Regions from separate parts of the Paenibacillus sp. MCAF9 genome, predicted to be linked through region 1. Evidence: riboswitches for the same ligand, from Rfam matches in the RefSeq annotation. Region 1 holds a riboswitch; each other region holds the start of a gene.
The links. Region 1 has a riboswitch for cyclic di-GMP ahead of AB4Z45_RS26150 (pyridoxal phosphate-dependent decarboxylase family protein). Riboswitches for the same ligand answer to the same signal wherever they lie in the genome.
Positions count from the first base shown of each region.

Region 2: it holds a riboswitch for cyclic di-GMP, as region 1 does, so the genes downstream of both, AB4Z45_RS09905 (anti-repressor SinI family protein) here and AB4Z45_RS26150 (pyridoxal phosphate-dependent decarboxylase family protein) in region 1, are expected to answer to the same signal.
Region 3: it holds a riboswitch for cyclic di-GMP, as region 1 does, so the genes downstream of both, AB4Z45_RS15340 (SpaA isopeptide-forming pilin-related protein) here and AB4Z45_RS26150 (pyridoxal phosphate-dependent decarboxylase family protein) in region 1, are expected to answer to the same signal.
Region 4: it holds a riboswitch for cyclic di-GMP, as region 1 does, so the genes downstream of both, AB4Z45_RS22740 (EAL domain-containing protein) here and AB4Z45_RS26150 (pyridoxal phosphate-dependent decarboxylase family protein) in region 1, are expected to answer to the same signal.

Region 1 covers NZ_JBFREL010000027.1:34,801-38,774, forward strand. The annotation lists gene AB4Z45_RS26145 (methyl-accepting chemotaxis protein) at 1-965, opposite strand, end outside; gene AB4Z45_RS26150 (pyridoxal phosphate-dependent decarboxylase family protein) at 946-2,634, opposite strand; cyclic di-GMP riboswitch class I at 2,729-2,814, opposite strand; gene AB4Z45_RS26155 (DUF423 domain-containing protein) at 3,049-3,411, opposite strand; gene AB4Z45_RS26160 (MFS transporter) at 3,607-3,974, shown strand, end outside.
Region 2 covers NZ_JBFREL010000004.1:423,536-427,509, forward strand. The annotation lists gene AB4Z45_RS09890 (right-handed parallel beta-helix repeat-containing protein) at 1-256, shown strand, start outside; gene AB4Z45_RS09895 (beta-1,6-N-acetylglucosaminyltransferase) at 360-1,262, shown strand; gene galE (UDP-glucose 4-epimerase GalE) at 1,335-2,381, shown strand; cyclic di-GMP riboswitch class II at 2,580-2,661, shown strand; gene AB4Z45_RS09905 (anti-repressor SinI family protein) at 2,680-2,841, shown strand; gene AB4Z45_RS09910 (helix-turn-helix domain-containing protein) at 2,856-3,188, opposite strand; gene AB4Z45_RS09915 (asparagine synthase-related protein) at 3,519-3,974, shown strand, end outside.
Region 3 covers NZ_JBFREL010000007.1:285,956-289,929, forward strand. The annotation lists gene AB4Z45_RS15340 (SpaA isopeptide-forming pilin-related protein) at 1-1,295, opposite strand, end outside; cyclic di-GMP riboswitch class II at 1,327-1,410, opposite strand; gene AB4Z45_RS15345 (glycosyltransferase family 2 protein) at 1,656-2,117, shown strand; gene AB4Z45_RS15350 (DEAD/DEAH box helicase) at 2,311-3,974, shown strand, end outside.
Region 4 covers NZ_JBFREL010000018.1:96,401-100,374, forward strand. The annotation lists gene AB4Z45_RS22740 (EAL domain-containing protein) at 1-2,225, opposite strand, end outside; cyclic di-GMP riboswitch class I at 2,310-2,395, opposite strand; gene AB4Z45_RS22745 (metallophosphoesterase) at 2,512-3,974, opposite strand, start outside.

The sequences.
Region 1 (3,974 bases):
GTATGGCTGTGGGTGACGCTTTGCACAATTTCGTTAATGCCTTCTGTCATTCGGTTCGTTGATTCCGCAACTTGCTGCGCGCTGTTCGTTGATTCATTTACTGACTGTTTTAGATGCTGGCTTGTATCGGATATAAGATTAGATGAAGCAATGACTTGTTGAATTAATTGACTAAGACTATTAATCATTAAGCTAAATGATATCGATAATTTTCCGATTTCGTCCTTGCTATTAATAGCAAATGTCGTTTTCATATCGCCCGCAGCAATTTTGTTGGCTGCTACCATTAATTTGCGGAGCGGATTCGTAATAACTTTACTTATAACAATGGCAATTAAACTACCCACCACAAGTACGATGAGAGAAATAATAATCGTTGTTAAATTAGAGCTTGATGTTGTTTTTGGGACAACTGAAGCATCTAAATCTATCCCAAGAATACCATAGGCTTGACCAGACTCATCTGAGAGTGGGACAAATATAGATTTATGCGTTCCATACTCATCTTTGTAAATAGGGCTGATTACAGTTTTTTTTGAATCGATGGCTTGTTTCATTTCATCTGTAAATGGGTAAGGAGTGTTAAAATCATCTGGTACTCCTGATAGTACAAGAATACGCTCGTTATTCTGACTATTTGATAATATAAAAATATTTTCTAAGCTATGTACGTCTTGTAATTTTTCGAGTTCTTTCTTAATAATTGCATAATTAGGATCGTCTGTTGTTTGCAATTGCTTTTCTGAACCAGGGATTGCAGATAATGTATTGCTTGCAATTTGTATATCGGTTATAAGACGTTTATCGAATTGTTCTAATAGTTTCTCAGATAAATTCTGCTGGGTCATATAGCTGGATACTGCAAAGGCTGCACAGGTTATCACTTGCAATAAGAGAATACTGAGAGCAATTTTTACAGAAAGATGTTCTTTGTACCAATTAAAACTAAGTATAGATTTCTTCATGAGTGTACTCCTTTTTACTAATTCGCATATATTCCACGTAGGTTTCATCGATTTTTGCTTTTAGATAAGCGACGATTTTATCCACATCGGTTACTTGTGTATGCGGCGAAATAACAAATAATTTACTCGCATACAATGCTATTCTTTTGTTATCCAAGGTTGGGACATAAAGATGTTTTTTGGTATCGCCAAAGAACATTTCTCCGCGGTCTCTTCCAAGAATCTCAAACAATAGCTCATTTAATTTATTAATCTCTTCTACTTCAGCATAGCTCATGGAGCCGGCATATTCTTTTTCATAACCATTTTGTTTATCCTCATAAAGTCTAAAGAGTGTGACAATACCAGGGTTTAGATGATTTACAATAACGGCTTCAGGTATTTCTCTTTGCAAGGTCTTTCTGAATGTGACATTCACCTCAACAAATTGGGCAAGCAGCTTTTGATAGCCTTCTATTCCAAACGCTAATAGCGCGCTATAAATACTGATGGAACTTCCCATTCTTGAGCATTCAAGAGTATAGCTGGTGTGATATTGTCCATATCCACGGTGTCCAACATAAGGAGTTTCATCTGGATCCAAATCAAGAAGCTTTAAATCAGCAGCATTTTTTACTAAAAATAAGCTCGTTGAATAAGGCGTCTGTCCCAGTTTTTGAAAATCGAAACAAAGCGAGTCTGCTTTCATGAGATGCTGCATTCTCTCTTGAATCAACTTTAGAGCAACAAGCGTATCACTCTCAATGCTTAAAGGGTTTCCTTCAAAATCGTAATCATTATAAAATGCAAAAAAGCCACCTAAAGCTGAGTCGGCATGAATATGCGGTCTTTGAATGTTATGCTTCTGCGAGAGCAGCTCTGTCATTTTATAAATGTCATCTATGTTATCAATACCCATTGCATCAGTCGTACCCGTAGTAGCAACGACGTATATTGGGATGCCTCCGTGCATAATGACGTTTTCCATCTTTTCTTTCAAATCATTTACATCCATTGATGAATCTTCATTTGTTCTGATTTTAATTAAATGTTTGCTCCCTAGACCTGTAGCCTCAACTGATTTATAAAGGCTGTAATGGGCCGCTTCCGAACAAAAGGCATATAAATTTTGTGGAACCCCGTTTTGAGCTGCAGTAGGACAGGCTTTATTTATTGCCAGCCTTAAACCAGTGAATATAGCTCCTTGACCGCCCCATGTCGTATATCCGCCGCTTTCAGAAGGATTATAGCCTACGAGATCTGACATCATCGCCACGACTTTCACTTCAGCTTCCGCAGCCGCCGGACCATACACATCCCATAAATTATTGCCATTAACCATAAACGCTGCAATCATGCCAAGTACACCTGGAATACTAGCCATAGGTAAAATGTTTGTTAAAAAGTATTTTGTATGGTAAGGATGAGCATGAAGCAATTTTAAGAGTTCTTTATTGACTTCTTCTAATGGATTTCCCATTGCGGGAATTCTGCTTACCTCCGCTAGTTCTTTATAGAAATGAGGACCACGTTCTTTTTCTCCTTTAAGAAATACCGATTCCGGATCTTTTAATTCATCAACACCACTTACAATCTGTTCAATTAAATCTAACATGTAATTTCGTTGCGTTATGTTGCCGTCTTCACTTGGAAATAAACTTTTAATATTAGGCTGGTCTTTCCTATTCATGCTGTACCACTCTCCACCATTCATTTTTCTCTCTATTTTTTACAATCAAAAAGGCATACCTAAAAATAACCATAGGTATACCTTCTGCATATTAATTCGCAACTGGCTGACATTTCTTTGAAAGAAGTAGTCCCTATAGCTTTGCGTCACCACCTTTCGATGGTTTTGCCAATATTTAATTTGGACAAATTTTCAAACTTATTAGCAAACATTTACATCTATCGAAATCATTTTACTATTTTATTTTTCGGAGATCAATATAATTTTTGGTTAATTATGTCTTAAACTAATAGAGTTGCACCTATATTTTCAAAATCTTCATACTTTTCCATCACTATTTCATGTAAACATAAATAAATTCTTTACAATGGTCATAGAAGATAGATATTAAATATTAAAAGCTCAACAATTTCCCTAAAGAACACCTACAGCGACAAGCACCCAACCAATCATAAAAGAAAGCCCGCCTAGCGGTGTAATTGGACCAAAAAACCGAGCTTTAGCAACACTAAGTACATATAGGCTTCCCGAGAACAATATAATTCCCGCTACCAAAAACCAACCGCCCGTAATGATCATTTGAGCACCCGGATACTGACCCGCGAGCAGTCCAATCAGAATTAAACCTAATGCATGTGCGATGTGATACTGTACGCCGACCTCATAAACCTTCAGCTTGTCCGGTGTGATCTTACTTTTCAGTGCATGTGCGCCGAAAGCTCCAATTGCGACCGCGAGCACCATGAGAATACATCCGAGCATAATAAATGTTTGCATATCAACATCTCTCCTCATTTTATGAATTTGCAAGTTAAGCATATCATGATTGAACGGAGCAGGGAATTACTAGCAATACTCCAATACCATATATAAAATTACAATTTCAATTTTTTTCTCTACATAATAATTTCCGATTGATTTACTGTTGCCAGAGGAGTAATGTAGTTTGGTATAGCATCAGGAGGCATCTACGTGAAATTCATTCAATCTACCGCCACAGAGTGGCAGGGCTGGTCCCGCAATATTCGTTTATTTTTTCTAGCAAACATGTTATATCAAATCGGTACGGGCATGTTCTCGGTACTCTACAATTTGTACATTCACGAGCTCGGTTACCCCGATGCCATGAGCGGAAAAATTGTCAGTATGCAATCACTCGCAACAGCGTTATGTTTCATTCCCATTGGTTTATTCGGCGATCGCGCCAGCCGCAAGCGCTTGCTCGTCATTGGCGCTCTTTGCAGCGGTGTGGTACTCGCTGGACGCTCATTATTTGAAACAGAAAGCAGCTTACTTACAATGGCCGTTCTGACCGGCTTATTTGCTGCCATCTTTCAGGT
Region 2 (3,974 bases), on a different contig from region 1:
AAATTCTGGTATCGCGGTGGATGGCAATTCAATCGTTTCAGGCACCACCTTTTTAAATTCAGCTATTGGCAAGTCGGACAATACGAACAAAGCTGTATTTTCACAATCTTATCTTGAAAACACGAAAGTAAATTTAAATTGGATTCGGCAAAATCAATCCGTAACTATCGCTAAATCTACATTTAGCGGTGTAACCGTAACAGGAACCGCCCCATATGTCCGATGGATTGACAACACTGATCTTAGCAGCAGCTAGCCTGTAACTTTAAAAAAAGAATAGATCCCTGTCACTTACAAGTTGAGGCAGGGACTATTTTAAAATATAATGTTCGTTATTGAGAATTAAGGGGAGTGAAATAATGAAGTCAGCTTTACCCTCAACTGCCTACATATTGCAAATTCATAAAAACCCAGCCCAAGTAAATACGTTTATTAGCCAATTGACTGCAACCGATACGGCAGATGTATATGTTCATATTGATAAAAAAAATTACGATGAGGTATCACCTAAAATTAATAGATCCCCACGCATTAACGTGTTGGAGGAAAGCTGTAATGTGAAATGGGGAGATATTAGCCAAGTGGATGCAACGATCATGCTGCTAAGGAAGGTATTAACCTCAAAAGTAGAGTATGACTTTGTATGCTTAAGGAGCGGTCAGGATTTACTCGTTAAAAATGGTCTTAAAGTTCATTTAATGGAAAATCCCAATAAAATATTTATGTCTGCGAAATTTATTCATGATCGTGATATTTCTGCTGCACATGTAAATATGAAATGGTTTGATTCAGCAAGAAGACAATACAATACATTCCACCCGCTTAGAGTTTTCAGAAGCATAATGCTGAAAATGTATAAGAAAGGTTTAGTTCTTTTCCCTAACCGTCAGTTAATGCCTAACAATTATTTGTTGTATCATGGCTCCTCGTGGTTCTGCATGCCAATTGAAGTTGCAAGATTTATCATAGATTTTCTTGACCAAAACAAATGGTATTATCAATATTTCAAATATGCTCTGTGCCCAGATGAATGGTTTTTTCAAACCTTAGTTATGAACTCGAAATATGCGGATCAGGTCACTAATGATAATTTAACTTATTTAAAATGGGGAGAAAAATATAACAATAGTAATCACCCCATAAATCTAAGCTTTAAAGATATTGATTCTATTGAAAAATCGAATAAATACTTTGCGAGAAAATTCGATGAAAGAGAAGATGCAGCAATGATAAATTATTACAGCGAAAAGGTATGCATGTGAGCTTAGCATCGGAGAGGTGTTTTTTTTGATTTAGTTGTTCTTTATTAAGAATTATTGAGAGGGGTAAATAAAATGGCAATCTTAGTAACAGGCGGAGCGGGGTACATAGGAAGTCATACTTGCATTGAGCTTCTTGAAGCGGGATATGAATTAGTGGTTGTTGATAATTTGTCTAATAGCAGCTATATCGCTTTAGAAAGGGTAAAAGAGATTACAAATAAAACCTTTACCTTTTATCAAATGGATCTTATGGATCAAAAGGGGCTCGAGCATGTATTTTCGAATCATGCTATTGATGCCGTTATTCACTTCGCTGGGTTAAAGGCTGTCGGAGAGTCTGTTCAAATGCCATTATCTTATTATCATACCAATATAACGAGCACTTTAATTCTTTGTGGAGTCATGAGGAAATTTGGTGTTCATAAATTAGTGTTTAGTTCCTCGGCTACTGTTTATGGACGGCCCGAACAAGTTCCGATTATTGAGGATTCACCGCTCTCAGCAACTAATCCATATGGCCGGACTAAGCTCATGCTAGAACAAATTTTACTGGATCTAGCTAGTTCAGATAACAGCTGGGGAATAACGATATTGAGGTATTTCAACCCTATTGGCGCCCATAAAAGTGGTCGAATTGGAGAAAATCCAAATGGCGTGCCAAACAACTTAATGCCTTACATATCGCAGGTAGCTGTTGGCAAGCTTAAACAGTTGCATGTGTTTGGAAATGATTATCCAACTGTGGATGGCACTGGAGTGAGAGACTACATTCATGTAGTAGATCTAGCAAAGGGGCATGTAAAGGCACTGGAAAAGATGAGTAGAAAATCAAATGTGAATATATATAATCTTGGCACTGGGAATGGCTACAGTGTGTTAGAGATGATTGCAGCCTTCGAGAAGGTAACTGGTCAAAGCATTCCATACGAGGTCGTTAGTCGCAGACCTGGCGATATTGCTGTTTGTTATGCAGATACGCTGAAGGCAAATGTAGAATTGAATTGGTTTGCAACAAAAGGAATAGAAGAAATGTGCAGCGATACGTGGAGATGGCAATTTTCAAATCCGAATGGTTATGAAGAAGATGCACTGTTGAAATCTGAACTTGCAGCAAAATAATATACCGGATAGCTCTTTTAATAAAGCAACATTTTAGAGCTCCTAATTTGATCTGGCGGGCTCTATTTCCTTCCCCTGCTCCCTTTAACAATCATTAAATAAATTCGACAAAAAATGTAATTATCTTTCATTTTTGTGAGACAGGAAGCGACAGCATACGCAATTAAAGTGATTTATAATACATCTATAAACGAATGACAAGCATAGGGAGACGTTGAAATGCGTTTAGTATCTGGGCACCTTAAACGCATGGAGTCAGTGGTGCAACCGTCCCAAATTGAATGGGGGACATGGGAAAATGGTACTTACAAAATCAGAGGATAATCAGGATTTAGATATGGAATGGGTAGCATTAATCATGAATGCACGTTCTTTGGGGTTTAGCAAGGAAGATGTTAGAAAGGTATTACTATGTCTTGAAGAAAGCAAGAAAGATGATATACAAGAAACAGCCGTATAAAAGAAAATAAAGCGCTACTCTCGCTTTATTTTCCATTTATTGAATTCTAAAAATTCTTTAAACTGATCTTTGCTTACGCCAGAAGCCATTGCTTCTCGAACTAGATCGGCCCACTCGGTGTCTAGATTGTTTGTTTTACGATCATTGTTTTCATCGCTATTTAAAAATTCTTCAACCGTTACGTTTAATACTGCGCCTACCTTTTCGAGAAATTGAATCGAAGGATTTTGCTGAAGCCCTCGTTCAATAGAGCTTAAGTAAGATTTTGCGACGCCTGCCCGTTGCGACAACTCCGTTAGGGATAGGCCTTTTCTCTTGCGCAGCATCTGAATACGTTCTCCGATCATAGCAAACTCCCCCGTTATCTCTTCGTTGTAGACTAACACTATTATAACGAATAATTCTTAATTGCGAAAGCTTGTAAGTTTTAACGAATAAAAAATAAAATGACGTCTAAATTAGAAAAAAATAAGGTTAAACCCATTTCGAAATGTTGTTCTTATAAAAGAACGATGTTTCGTTTTATTTTGTGATATTTTGGTGAAAAAACGATTGACAACGTCTGTTTTCAAGTGTATTATTCAAATATGTTCTTTATTAAGAACTAAAAGACATTCAATGATGCTCGCATCTCGTTCGATTGAAGAACACGCTGGCTATCTAAATCGGAGGCACGAATGAGCGCAATAGCAGTCGTTTATGAAGTTGATCAGACAGCCCATGTGTTAGATCAGGGGAATAGACTGATGCAGCAATTATCACGGTTTCCTTGCAATACAGCTCAAGCATGGAATAAGAACAATGTGTTTGTTGGATGCCATAATCAATGGATTACACCAGAGTCTGTCGGGGAATGCAATCCCTATTATGATTCGGAAAGACGCTTAGTCATAAGTGCCGATGCAATTATTGATAACCGCATTGAGCTGTTTGAAGCATTAAATGTAGAGCTTGACCGTAGAGTGCAAATCACTGATGCCGAACTGATTTTACTCTCCTATGCGAAATGGGGGGTTGAGTCACCCAAGCATCTGATCGGTGATTTTGCTTTTATGATATGGGATGAAAGAGAACAAAGAGTGTTTGCTGCCAGAGACTTCTCAGGTTGTCGAACATTGTATTATCACTGGAAC
Region 3 (3,974 bases), on a different contig from region 1:
CTCACAGGTGTGGAAGGTGGTGTATTGTTAGGTGTGCTCTCAGGTGTTGGAGTTGGTGTAGCTGTAGGCGTGCTCTCAGGTGTAGGAGATGGTGTAGTTGTAGGAGTGCTCTCAGGTGTAGAAGATGGTGTAGTTGTAGGAGTGCTCTCAGGTGTAGAAGATGGTGTAGTTGTAGGTGTGCTCTCCGGTGTAGAAGTTGGAGTAGCAGTAGGTGTCGCTGACGGTGTTGGAGTAGGCGTAGAGCAGGTTTCGCCTGCGTTCACAAGTGAAAGCTCTTTCTCCTTGCCCCAATGGATCTTCAGCGTATTAGGTACAGCTTGTGGATCAGTTGGGTTGACAAGCTCCGTATTCGTTGAAAAGCTTACGGAACCTTTTCCAGGAATTACGCCATTTCCTGTTTGAGCAGAATTCGGAACTTCCCATGAATAAGAAACCTCAATGTTACTCTCATTGGTTACTTTCCAAGCTCTTGTTTTATTCGGGTCGGCGGAGCAGGCCGTTTCAAGTTTGAGCTTAGCCGTATTGATAACTGCTTTTCGCACAGAGTTATCTGTGGTTACTACGATCTGCTGGGTAGCCACTAAATCGGTGGTAAAGCCATCTAAGGTTAATTCTTTTAATGTGTAGGTGCCGATAGGCAATTCGTTGAATTGCAGAATACCGTTACTATTGGTAACGCCGCTTTTGACTAATTTACCGTCTTTCCAAAGCTCGAAGGTAATGCCAACATGAGGAGCCCCTTCGACATTATTTAAAAATTTGTTGATGATGATACTGCCCGTACAGCTGTTCGAAAGCTTTAGATTCCATGCTAAAATTTTGTCACCATGAGCGCCGGGACCTAATGTCTTAATTAAATCTCCGCTATAGATATCTAATTGATAAGGCAAGCATCTGGGAATGTTAATCGTAACGGAGTAAGTACCTGCTTTTGGATATATAATAGACTGTCCCTCAAAAAATGTTTGCTTGTTGTATGGAATGGTTGTATCGCCGGGTCCAGGTGCCCAGTCAGCAGGGCCTTCATAGCCGGAGAAACTGACTCTAACACAATCTTTTGTCGTCTGGAACGTAGCGGTAGCTGTTCCGTTATTATTGACTACGATATTGGAATGCGTGGCAATGACATCCTTGCGATCCGATGAATACTGTGGACAGCTATTCTCATCTACGAGTGCCGCAGCATTTGTACCTTGATTGCTATCACCTTCCGCCATGGCAAGGGAACTAAGCGACAACGAAAAAATTAATAACAGAGCCAGGGCTAAACTGATTTTTTTCCTAAAATAACGCATCTTTCACTCTCCTCTTAGATACGTAGTGGGGTTCCAAGAGGGCCGGTTACACTACTAGCTCCATATAATCCAAGTGTCCAATTGTAGATTATACTTCATCGCTTCCCTAGTTATTTTGATTGTGAAAATCCACTCTCCCTTTCTATATGCGTGCACCGGTTAGATATGCATGCTTTCATATTAAAATGATAACATGTATTGGAAATTGCTCAAGGGTGTTTCTTTGTCAGAAAATGACTAATAATCATCATAAAGCAGGATATATTTTTGGCATAACACACATTTTGTCACCTTGTCCCTTGATTGCGGAACCAGTGGGCTCTTCATGGCATATAGTGTCACAAAGAGGAGGTGGCCGCCATGTTTGAACTTCTACTTCTTGTTATTGGCTGTTATGCTTTGGCTGCATTGTCGGTGCATCTGGCGTATCGAATTTGGCGAGGGCGCCAGCAATCCAGCAAGCATTATGTGCTCGTAGCTGACGTTCAGCAAAACAATATGGAATGGTATGTACGTTCGCTGTTTTCTTTCTCTCGGCGAATGGGAAAAAACGTTCGTTTGACGATCGTAGATCAAGGGGTTACAGAGGAGACACTGGCTATTGTTGAACGATTAGCTAGAAAGGGCGATGAGGTCAGGATTCACTCTAATGGATCTAATCCTTTGTCTGAAAGCGAAGGCAGTAAGCGCTCTCAAACAGAGGGTGTGGATGGAACTCAGCTGCTATGGCTGCTCCAGGCAGAAGGAGTTGTGTCGCTTTCTGATCATGCGGTGCTAATTGATTTGCAAAATCCGACAGATTTGTCGAAAATGCCATTTTAGTATATAATCTACGGTAATGAAATAGTCGGAGTGAAGCACACTCAATAACGCAAATGCGTTGTTGGGTGTGCTTTTTTTGTTTACAGTGCTTTCCAACATCATTCTCCTTTTGTCTGGGAAGGGAGAGGCCGTATTTAACTTAACAGATGAATAATGAAGTCAGTTCTATAAAGTGTCAAGGGAGCGAATAGAGATGAAGGCTCAATTGTATGTTGTTAAAGTGAAAGGCTGCTGGCAGGCTCGACTGACTATCAAGGCAATGGTGGATAAATACTTCTGGATGCATGGAGCGTTTGGTGAAGCGGGATTCTTGAACAACGAGATCGCAGAGGAGGGATGGCTGCTAAAAGAAGAACTGCCGCTCGGGGATGCGTGCATTGCAGTGGAGCTTTGGGATGCGGCTATTAAACGTGGCAGCGGCGGCAGAAACAGTGCGAGTAAAAGCTTGAATGAAGGAGGACGAAATGCTGATCATGAGGCGATTGAGCTATTGGCCGCATGTGCGGAGGAGGCAAAAGCTGATGGGGCGGGTGGAGATGCAGCAACTGGCGGGTTGAATAGTAGTAAACAGAAATACAGCGAGCTGGAGAGAAATTATCGGAAATACAGTGGAGAAGTAGAGCAAGCAGGTGAAAATAGCAAGATTAGTTTGGGGAGTCGTTGGCGCTTTTTGAGTAGTCGAGGGAAGCGGAAAGGAGCGTTGGCGATAGAGAAGCTTTTTGGTTTAGTGGAGAGGTGGGAGAAGGTAAGGGGCGCTGTGGTTGGGGAAATAGGAGGAGCAGTGCTTGCGAATAATGGTGAAAAGCGTAGCAGCGCTAAGCGTGTGGGTGGCGAGGAAGCGGGAGTTTATAGCGCTGAAGAGCTGGGAGAGATCGCGGCAGGAGCGAAGCTTGCCGCGGGTATGCTGCAGGGACGTGCGCTTTTGCGAAGCGAGGCGCACGCCCTGTTGTCTAGCGCAAGCTGTCCCGGTGCCGCGGCAAGCTGGAGAGAATTGCTCCAGCTTGCTTCGCTGCTCGGGCAGGTGCGCCTGAGCGGATCAATCGTCGCCGTTGGTGGCGGGCGATTGAACGCTTTGGGGCGCCGCAGGCGCGAGCGCAGCTGTTTGCGCTGTGGGAGCGGCGAGGCGCAAATGCACCGCACGGCATGTGCAGCGTGCGGGAGGCACTGCGCCTATTGTATGGCGTGCATTGGAATGGGGCGAAGCCGGGAATGTGAGCTGCTCATTACGGGGCAGCGCGCGGGGTTGAATTGGGCAGAGACGACGGTTCGCGGCTCTGGTAAGGGGTTGAGGCCGCTGTCGTATAAACAGCGGCTTGATAAATGGGGGCTTAGCCCTGCGCAGACAGCTGCAGCAGCCAAGGCGCTGCAGTTTGTGGAAGAGCCGCCGATAGATGCGGCTTTATCAAAGCTGGACAAGCAGCGACAGATGAGAGAGTTTCTTCTTTGGGCTGTAACAGGAGCGGGCAAAACGGAGATGGTTTTTCCGCTTGTGGAGTCTGTCCTGCTGCGCGGCGGGAAGGCGCTTATTGCCACACCGCGCCGTGATGTGGTGATCGAGCTTGACCCGCGTATTCGGAAAGCTTTTCCTAAGGCGTCAGTCGTAACATTATACGGTGGTAGTGAGCAGCGCTGGGAAAGCGGAGATATTACGCTTGCGACTACGCATCAGCTGATGCGGTTTTATCAAGGCTTTGATCTCGTTGTAGTGGATGAGCTGGATGCGTTTCCTTTTGCGGGCGATCCGCTGCTGCATTTTGCAGCAGACAAAAGCTGTGCGCCAGGCGCTGCTCGTTTGCTGCTGTCTGCTACGCCGCCAAGTGAGCTGCAAAGAGCAGCAAAACGCGGGAAGCTGCCTCA
Region 4 (3,974 bases), on a different contig from region 1:
ATAAATGACCGATCAATTTTGATCGTATCGAGTGCCAATCGCTTCAATAAATAAAGAGAGGAATAGCCGGTTCCAAAATCATCAAGCGATACTTTGATTTTTCTTTTCTTCAGCTCCAGCAGCAATTCCGTCACCGCATTCTCATTGCTAATAAAGGAGCTTTCCGTTATTTCAATTTCCAATCGATCTTGGGAAATTCCTGTCTCCTCGATAATCTGATCGATTCTATGCAATATATTTTGCTGAAGAAGCTGCTGCACCGAAAAGTTAACCGACAGCGTGACCGAAGGCAGTCCTAAGCTCTGCCACCGTTTATGCTGCAAACAGGCTTCGCGAAGCACCCATTCTCCTATCGATACAATAAGCCCCGTTTCCTCTGCGATCGGTATGAATTCAGACGGAGCAACCAATCCCCAATCTGGATGATTCCAGCGCAGCAGCGCCTCGACGCCAACAATTTCCATCGTTTGTGAATGTACTCGAGGCATATAATGAAGGAACAGCTCTCCTCTTTCCTGCGCTTTACGCAAATCATTGCTGAGTGAAAACAATTTGAATGATTGCACATTTAAAGAAGAGGAATAGCACTGTGATTGGTTGCTGCCTCTGGACTTCGCATGATAAAGAGCCGCATTCGCATTTTTCATCAACTGCTCCACCGAGCTCCCATCGCCAGGCGATTGACTGATTCCAATACTTGCGGTTACATTCAGCTCATATCCTTCTATCAAAAATTGCTCATTGATAAGCTTAATAATAGTAGCTGCCATATCCTTGATTTCGTTTTGCTGCTTTACATCAGCTATAATAATTGCAAATTCGTCTCCGCCAAGTCGGAATACGGTTTGGCCATCACGTAAATTGCTCATCAATCGAAAGGCGATTTGTTTCAGCAGCTCATCCCCAATCGGATGCCCAAGCGTATCATTTACATATTTGAAACGATCCACGTCAATCAGCATGATCGCCAGCCTCTGCTTAAAATACTCGCTTACCCTTAGCTGCTTATCTAGCTGGTCTTCAAACATTCTGCGATTTGGCATCTCCGTTAAATAATCGTGGTAAGCCAAATATTGATTTAATTCCTCAGCCTTGCTCCGATCCGTAACATCAAGGACTACGCCAACGATCGCCTGCTCACCCATATTTGACACTTGATTATAGTGCACTTCGCAATGAATAATCGTCCCATCTTGCTTAATGGCTCTGTGGCAGAAATTAGATAAAGACTGCCCCTCCTGTAACTTCGTTAGCTGATTAACGACGGCTTCACGGTCTAAAGGATGGATCGTCTGTATAATATCCATACCGATCAAGGAGTCATAACCAAACATTTTATTGAGCTGGTCGTTTGAATAAACGAAGTTGTTTTTTTGCGCGACAAAAATACCGACAATGGATTGCTCAACAATACTGCGGTATTTTAATTCGGTCTCAGTCAATGATTGCTCAATCATTTTTTGCTGCGTAATATCCTTGGCAATGCCGTAGACGCCGATAAGCTTTTTATTAATAATGATTGGAATATTGGTCACATTAAATTCGACCGTTTGCCCTGTTCTCGTAATGCCTGTCGTATCATAGTTTTGAGGATTCAGCGTCTTGACCGTTTGCTCAAAATATTGAATCGTTTTATCCCGTGCTGCGGCATCTACAAATTTATGAAAACTATCATTTATAATTTCCTCTTTCGTATATCCAAAAACTTGCTCAAGCACAGAATTGCATGACAAAAAACGCCCTTGTGCGTCTAAAGAAAAGACCGCGTCAGGGTTGTTTTCAAATATCGATTTATAAAGCTGCTCTTCTAGTGTGAGGCGATGCTGTATTTTTTTATTTTCCGTTACATCCTGAATCATGCCTATCGTCAACAATATCTCGTTTTCGGCATTCCGTATGAACGTAATGTTTTCCACCACATATCTAACTTCACCGCCTTGACGAACGATTCTGTACTCGGAAACGCTTTCCTTTTTTGATTCAATTGCAAGGTGGAACTGCTCATTAACGCGCTCACGATCTTCGGGATGTACAAACTCAAAAAATTGTTCAATCGTCATCGAGAAATCAGATTTCATACCATATATTTCGAACATTTGATTCGACCAGGATGCTTCTCTGCGAATATGGTCAAACTCCCAGTAGCCTAAATTCGCTAACTTTTGAACAATATTAAAACTACCAACATTAACATTTCCATTAAAACGTTTAATCATTTGTTTCATTGCTAAATATCCCCTCTTATTCATAACGTAGGCGGTAACCTGAAGTTTTTAAGGAGAGGATATAGGTATGTTATCACTCATCCTTTTGGCAACCCAGCCACCTTTGGAAATTTCCTTTAGGCCTGTTGGCTTTGCGTCATTGTCTTTCGACAACTTTGCTTTTTACTAGGACTTTTTACATATACCAGTATTCCATATTATTCCGATATATACCATAACCAATTTCATAATAGGTCGAATGATGTAGAAAAACCTCCCATTTTGGGAGGTTTGGTATATTGATGTTTTACAATCTAGGATCGATTTCCTTCTCTTTGGCAACCTCAAACAAAAGATTCGCAGCAGCCGCTTGATATCCATCGTTTTCTGGGGCAATTTCAGCAAAAGGAATCGCCAGCATATGCTGTCCTAGCCGGTACTCGTTAAATGATGTACGAAGCTTTTGCGTAATATTTTTTTGCTTGATGAGCTTATTGTACTTGTGCGGAAATCTATAATCATAACCGTAAATAATAGACATGTATTCCTTATTGCGCACTTTCATATAGGGAACCGTGTACGGCTGAGGCAGCTCGGGCTTAATCACGACACCTTCCATATGATTGTCTACCGTAAGCGTGTAGAAATATTTTTCTGCAAGCTCATAGCTCTCCGCATCAGACAGCACAAGCGTGATGAATGGATCGTCAGATAGGAATCGATACATCTCAGAGGTTTTCCACGCTGGCAGCTGCTCGCTTCCGTCTACGTATGCGATTTTGAGCAGCGAAAATGGCTTGTATTCAAGCTCCCCTGCCTCGGCATACAGCTCCAGCTGCCTCTTATACGTTTCATATGCTTTGATATGCTCGTCAATTGGCCTGATTTTCTCAAGAACAGAATGAACATGCTTAAAGTTTTGATAGACGGCTAGACCGTACTTCTCATTAATAGCCCCTTTGCTAAAGTGAAACTGATCCTTTTCAAAACCGCTTTCCTTGAAATCATGCGCAAGCTTTCCGAACGCTTCCTCGAATCCATTCGCCTTCAGGAAAGCAAGCTCTGTCTCAAGCCCCTTCTCAATTGGCTTAAACTGCTTTTCGATGAGACCTTCCCCCAGCGCCTCCCATGGCAAAAGCTCGCCATCGAGCAGGAGCATCGATATATCGTTTTCCTTCATGTAGCTTCCGAATCTTTGCAGCAGTCGCTCATAAACAGCGGTTAGGTCAACCTTATTTATTTTGTACCCATTGCGGCTCACTGCAAAAGATTGCTCGATATCTGCATGCAGATAAACATTGCAGCGTGATCCCATGTATTTGGGCTGCAGCACGACCTCTTTAACACCGCGCTCCACAAAATAGTTCAGCCCTTTCCTCAGCGATTCCAGCTCACCCGCCGCTTCATCCTTATCTGCAGGAGACATGGTTCCTGAGATAAAGTTAATTTTATTGCGCGAACAATACTGCAATCTGCGGGCTTCATCGTCATCCAGCTCTTGCAGCGATACTTTGCGTTCCTCTTTGAAGAGTGCAGGAAGCTCCCCTTCCATGCCGGCTATTGACGATTTCTGTGATTTGAAAGTCGGCTTCACCGACAGAGAAACCGAGGTTAGCAGATTGCCGTGAACTGCGCCTGAATCCAAATGGATTTTATTTCTGATCCGAAATGCTTGTTTAGCAGCCACATGCCCAAAAACATGATACGGCTGGTTTCCTGCTGCATCCCGCTTCAGAAACGCAAGCTGTGCTTCAATCGGCGCCGATCGGT